DNA from 3 places in the Shewanella sp. HL-SH4 genome. Region 1 is predicted to be linked to each of the others. Evidence: predicted binding sites of a transcription regulator. Region 1 holds the regulator's gene; each other region holds the start of a gene.
What was found. Region 1 encodes LexA, which represses DNA repair genes until DNA is damaged. Its sites were predicted from a motif close to TACTGTATNNNNATACAGTA; they were not measured.
Positions count from the first base shown of each region.

Region 2: the regulator LexA is predicted to act here: its motif matches at 1,033-1,052, upstream of ACRWQL_RS00160 (LexA family protein).
Region 3: the regulator LexA is predicted to act here: its motif matches at 1,021-1,040, upstream of ACRWQL_RS18385 (DNA topoisomerase III).

Region 1 covers NZ_CP195037.1:1,888,743-1,891,019, forward strand. The annotation lists gene plsB (glycerol-3-phosphate 1-O-acyltransferase PlsB) at 1-508, opposite strand, end outside; gene lexA (transcriptional repressor LexA) at 759-1,376, shown strand; gene ACRWQL_RS09210 (cell division inhibitor SulA) at 1,373-1,891, shown strand.
Region 2 covers NZ_CP195036.1:33,281-35,557, reverse strand. The annotation lists gene ACRWQL_RS00165 (Y-family DNA polymerase) at 1-614, opposite strand, end outside; gene ACRWQL_RS00160 (LexA family protein) at 615-1,022, opposite strand; gene ACRWQL_RS00155 (hypothetical protein) at 1,210-1,476, shown strand; gene ACRWQL_RS00150 (hypothetical protein) at 1,701-2,277, opposite strand, start outside.
Region 3 covers NZ_CP195037.1:3,967,976-3,970,252, reverse strand. The annotation lists gene ACRWQL_RS18385 (DNA topoisomerase III) at 1-1,008, opposite strand, end outside; gene ACRWQL_RS18380 (nucleotidyltransferase family protein) at 1,153-1,860, opposite strand; gene maiA (maleylacetoacetate isomerase) at 1,860-2,277, opposite strand, start outside.

The sequences.
Region 1 (2,277 bases):
ACTGCACAAAACTATGGCGACCTAGAAATAGAATCATTAACCATTTACGTAACCAGGTTGGATTCTCACGTTCAAGCACAGCAGCTTTCATCGTGTCATCTTCTTTGCCTGGAGTACGGCCCCAATAAAGACTTACTGGCACAAGTTGGATATCTAGTTCAGGCTGCTGACGGTGGAGCGCTAATAAACTGGTAAAACAGTTTAAAAACTTCTCACCACCCTCACGCTTACCAATAATAGGCTTTCGCCCCTCTAAACAAACAACTCGTGGCACTTTCATACCATCAAGTTGTAATGGCGCATAAGGACTTGGTAAGCCTAAGCCTTGGGTCATTTCGCTTAATGCTGCAGTGTCACTGATCGACTCTGTCTTCATGACATAAACAATGGGCTTGTCTGGATCGAAGTTTAGATCTGCAAATGGGTCATGTGGCACAACTATCGTTTGCACCATCAGCTTTTGCACCCTACGCAGCAGTCTAAGCATGATTGAATCTGGTTTTGACATAATAATATTCGCAATAAAGCCCTTTTAATATGGGCGCATAGGATACCAGAAACTGGTTACCTTTCACTATAGGCTGTACACATCAAACAATGCTTTTAAATTCAAGAACAAATAAATTGAAGCATGCAATTGATACATATAATAAAAAAGCCGTTAAAAATAATAAAATTAAAAAATAATTGGTGAATACTTGCGCAAACACAAACACTGTATATAATGACAGTTACTGTATAGAAAGACAGGAAATAACATGAGACCCTTAACACCACGCCAAGCTGAAATTTTAGAGCTTATTAAAAACAATATCTCTGAAACTGGTATGCCACCTACTCGTGCAGAAATAGCTACGCGCCTAGGTTTCAAAAGCGCAAATGCCGCTGAAGAGCATTTAAAAGCCTTGGCTAAAAAAGGGTTTATTGAAATCATGCCCGGCACATCCCGTGGAATACGATTAACCCAAGAAGATGAACCTGAAGAAACAGGTTTACCTTTAATTGGACAAGTCGCTGCAGGTGAACCTATTTTAGCGCAAGAGCATGTAGAACAATACTATCAAGTTGATCCTAATATGTTTAAACCTGCCGCAAACTTTTTGTTAAGGGTTCGCGGTGACAGCATGAAAAACATCGGCATTTTAGAGGGTGATTTACTCGCCGTTCATAAAATACAGCAAGCCAGAAATGGCCAGGTCGTTGTTGCTCGTGTTGAAGATGATGTGACAGTGAAACGTTTTGAGAAAAAAGGCAATGTCGTATATTTGCACGCTGAAAATGAAGCGTATGCACCTATCGAAGTCGATTTAAGTTACCAAAGCCTCACTATTGAAGGGCTTGCAGTTGGTGTAATTCGTATTGGAGAATGGTTATGAACAAACTAATGGGTACATCCCCTCGTCATCCTGGTTTATGGGTAGATTTGCCAACTGCAGATATTAATTTAGCGCAGCCTATCACCACACTCCAAACCGAAACCAATGGTAAAGTGGAACTCAGTCAATATGCTAGCCAGTTGGCACAACTAAGCCTGCAAGGTCGTTGGATTGTGCTAATTAACCCCGCCAATATTAATTATAAACAGATGTTAGCTAGTGCCGGGGTAAGAATGGACCGCGTATTGTTAGTACATGCGAAGGATGAAATTGAAACACTTTGGGCAATGGAAAAAGCATTAACCAGTGGTACATCAAGTGCCGTTATTTCATGGACTCAACCTTTAGATGCACGCGACAGTCGCCGATTAGAGTTAGTGGCAAAAAGTGCCCGAGCACTAGGTGTCGTTATTGAAGATGTAAGCACTCACTTAGGCACTAATTTGGCAACTAAAGCGATTATTTCATATCAAAATAATGCTGTTAAAACAATTAATTTCACTTCATTTCATTAGTACTAAACGCCGTGTTTACTGAGCCCTGTCTATGTACAGGGCTTTTTTATGCAAACTTTCAGTTAATTAGCTATAAAAGTGATCTTGATCAATGTTTAATCTACAAGTAATGTATTTAACAGGGTTGAAACATTTTTAACCTAATTGAAACGCTACAGTCTAGATTTTATCTGACAGATAAAAGCGTCAAATCAGAATTGATAGGTTCAGTTGTAGGTGCCAGCGTGGTGCACATAAATACAAATCCGTAAGCCTTACACGCTTACAACCACCAGGGTACTTTGAGGTCATCAAGCTTTTTTGGGAACCGAAGAGTTTACATAGAGCAGAGACTTACTGTGTGACTCTTCTTTGTAGTTGCTATTCGCAATTGGCAGAGGAGAAGT
Region 2 (2,277 bases), on a different replicon from region 1:
TGAAACGCTGTACGGATATTCATTAGTTCAAGTTTCTTACTTATTCGGCGTCCTATGCCCCAAACATCCCCTACAGCAAGCTGCTTTAAAATAGCAATACGCTCTTGCTCATTACTAATGAAACAAACCCCTTTGTAGCCCTCAATCTTCTTAGCTGCATGGTTGGCGATTTTAGCAAGAGTAAGCGTTTCACCAATACCCACACAGACTGCTAATCGCGCTTCTTTCCACACTGCACGGCGGATTAACTGGCCTTGAGTAAGGAGGCATTTGATAGCGGGATAGCAGTTTTTAAAAGAGAGGAAGCTTTCATCAATAGAGTACACATGTTGCTCAGGGGCAAAGCGGCCAATGATGTCCATCATTTTGCTAGATAAGTCAGCATAGAGTTCATAGTTTGAGGAGCAGACAATAACACCACGTTGAGCGCATAAAGCTTTAACTTGAAAGTAAGGTAGAAACTTCCCAATGCCAGCTTCTTTAGCTTGACGATTAGCAGCAACAATCATCCCATCGTTGTTACTTAGCACAATAACAGGCTTACCACGCCAATCAGGGCGAAAGACTTGTTCTGCACTGCAATAGAAGCTATTAGCGTCAACTAGAGCAAACATCTAATTACCGCACAACAGAGGGCTTTGACGGTGGCAACGAATAGAACGAGTGACTACGCCTTCAATACTAAAATCATCGTATTCATGAATTATGACAGGCAGGTATTGCTGATTAGAAGAAAGGAGAACACGCCGCTTGGTGTCTAGAATCTTACAAACAAACTCGCCATTAAAATTGGCAACGATGACATCGCCGTTTCGAGCCGTCTCATGACGATCAACAATGATCATATCACCATCAAAGATGCCGACGTCTTGCATCGACTCACCTTGAGCAATGCCTATAAAGGTTGAGCTTGGATGCTCAATCAGTAAATCATCCAGGCTAATACCTAACTGAGAGTATTCAGCCGCAGGGCTTTCAAAGCCAGTGATGCCCGCACGGGCTGGTATAGGTATAACACGCATAAAACAAAACCACTGTATATAATTACAGTAATATTAGCAGTAAAATATCAAGGTGCAAGTCTATTTTTTACAATCTAATAATGCATTGCTCTTTTACTTGTGGAGCAACGAACTTGTAACGTTTTATTTGATTATGTAACGAAATCAAGCTATCTTGATATCGTAACGTAATCAAGAGATTCTAAGTATGGCAGATAAAAGTGAAGAAAATAAAGGGGCGCATGGTGGTGTACGTAAAGGTGCTGGCCGTAAGACTCGATATGAAAAAACGATAGTGATGAGAGTACCTGAGCAATATAAAAATGCGATCAAAGCATTAATTCAACACATAGATGAATGCGAAAAAGTTGATCATCACTACTCACCTGTAGTTTCTCAACCTATATTTACAAGGTCGTTGCAGGGCAAGCCGCAACAAGTTACTTTTACGGTGAGTTCAGTAAAAGCAACTTGATATCGTTACATAATCAAATGTCTTTATCAAAAAATTTTTTTAGGACAATCTATGTATCAGAATGCTTTCTATATACTTGGTGGAAAAGACTTTTGTTTTAAGGATAATTCATCACTTAACACCGTTTTTGGACAAAAACGTTTTAGTGTTAATATACTAAAACGTTAATTTGAGATTAGAAAAAGTATCTTGAACCTCGAATTTTACACCTATTTTAAACAAGGCTATTTCTTTAGGTATTTCTGAAGCTTTCGCTTCATAAGGTTTGGTGTGACTTTTTCATGGTGGTAGACATATATTAAACTAACTCCATTCTCTTTACATAATCGAGCTTTACGGGTATCACGTTCCAAGTTCTTTTCGTAAGCATCTTGACCACCAAAAAATTCAACTGAATCAGTATGCTGTTTTCCTTGATACTCTATCGCTAATCGTAGTTCTGGTAGGTATACATCAAACCTTTGCTTACCAAGCCAAGTTGGTGAAGCTTCTCGAAGAATCCGTTGCTCGATCATTAAATCCTTGGTGAATAAGAAAACTTTGTTCTCATTTACCCACTTTTGTCTGCCAAGTGCTTGTTCAAGATTATCACAAATCCAACTCCAACCAGATTCGTGCTTCTTTCGTTCAGCAAACGCTTCATAGGAATAATGCAACGAGGGAGAAGGTTCTCCATATCGAATTATGCTTTCTTCAATACCTTTTTCTTTAATTACGCACAAATGACAAATGTCTTTTAATCTAGGCAAGCTTACTAACTCTGAAAGCATGAATCGTTCACTGTGGTAACTATCACGGTTA
Region 3 (2,277 bases), 2.1 Mb from region 1:
TAAATAGCGGCTGTCTGAACGTGGATAAGTAATCAATTTATGCCGCTCGTACAAGCTTTGACAGGTATCTAACACCTCTTTTGCCGATAGCCCAAAGCGCTTTGCTGCATCGATTTGCAATGCTGATAAGCTGTAAGGCAATGGTGGGTTTTGGCGTTTATCTTTGGCCTCAAGTTTGGTGACTTCTGCGGGTTGACCATCAATACGCTTAACCACATTTTCGGCCAAGCCTTTGGCTAATACCCGGCCGTCTTCATCCATATAAGGCTGGCAGGCTTCGCTAGGTTGCCATTTAGCACTAAAGGTTTGTTGTTGATCGGTAACTAAATGCGCTAATACTTCATAGAAAGACTTGGGCTTAAAATCGGCGATTTCATCATCACGGCGCACCACTAACCCCAGTAAGGGGGTTTGCACCCTGCCCACTGACAACACACCTTGATAACCGACCTTCTTACCTTGAATGGTATAAGCTCTTGTCATGTTCATGCCATATAACCAATCTGCACGGCTGCGGGCTAATGCTGAGGTTGATAATTGAATAAAGTCTCGATTACTGCGCAGTTGCCCTAACGCCCTTTTAACCGCTTGTGGATTTAAATCACTGATGAGTAAACGTTGTACATCATTCAGCTTGTTGCCTTTTACGCCTAGGTAAGAAATCACTTCATCGACTAAAAGCTGACCTTCACGGTCGGGATCACCAGCATTGATTATCGATGATGCTTGCTTAACCAATTTACGTAACACGGTTAATTGGCTGCGGGTTTTAGGTTTGGGTTTTAATTGCCAGGTTTGCGGAATAATCGGTAAATGCTCGAGTTTCCATGATTTAAACGCTGCATCATAGGCATCAGGCTCAGCTTGCTCGAGCAAATGACCAATACACCAGGACACACAATCGCCGTTGGCTGCGGTAATAAAGCCCTCACCTTTTTTATGCGGTTTAGGCAATACATCAGCAATGGCTCGGCCTAGACTGGGTTTTTCTGCAATGTATAAAATCATTCAACACTCAAGCACTGTATATATTAACAGTAAAATAGCGGATTGATCCGTGTTTAGCAAGTTATCAGCCATTAAAGATACACACCATTAATTGAAATATGTAAATGGCTCAATGCTATTGGTGAGTACTTATTGCGTGATGTTCTATGTTTTAACCGTTGGCTGCAGTATTAATTTTGGATAGCGTTCAAGCCACTTTTTCTGGATGACACGCTGTTCAAATATACTTGATGAGCGCTTTGGGTTATGGCTCAGACTAAAATTAAATAAACATGTTAATTCAAAGGCATGAATAAATTCCAATGTGTTGGCGCTAATGCAAGAGCCAGTTTTCACATTAACGCTATAACTGGCATGCTGCGGGTTCACATTAACCGCATTCAATTTAACCGCTATCGCAGTCTGCTTTTCAGGCCAATACCCCATTGCATCGAGACATGAATGATATTGTGGGTCTTGATTACGAATATGCATCCTGGCTTGGTTTTTAACCGACCAATTTAGCGGCATCAAGCTTAACAGTATTTGCTGAATGTGCTTGTCTTGAGCTTGGGTGATGTTTTTTTCGCAATAGTAAATGACATCAATATCATTTAACCCACTTAACTCACTGGTTGAAAAACCGTGCAATTTGTCCCACACCAGATTACGCACAAAGCCGGCAGCGATTGCCCAGTCGGTGATATTGAGCTTAGCAAACACTTGTGCACAAACCGTTAAAGCCTGCATTCGCATTGCATCTTGCTCAAACCACTGATTTAATTTAGCTAAATCAGCTAACGGTGCTGAGTGTTCTACACTGGGCTTGTCAGCGGCTAGTTTACAATATTGTGTGGCGCAGGCATTAGGCATTAACTCGCGTCAGCTTGTTGTTCTGGTGCTGCTTGAATAAAGGCATCAAGTTGGTTGCAGTTCTTCCATACACGGACAATGTTTGGGTAAGCATCCAAAGGCACCTTAAAGCGCTCGGCATTATAAACCTGTGGCACCAGGCAAATGTCAGCCAGAGTGACCTTATCGCCAAAACAAAATTGGCCAGAAAAACGTTCAAGCTGCAATTCTAATGCGCTAAAACCAACATGAACCCAATGATGGTACCAGGTCATTTTTTGGGTTTCATCTACGCCCATTTCTTTGACTAAATATTGTAATACCCGCAGGTTATCGAGTGGGTGGATTTCACAGGCAATAGCTTGCGACATGGCGCGCACCACGGCTTTATCTTCTAAATTAGTCGGTAGTAAATTAATTTGTGGGTGTTTTTCGTCA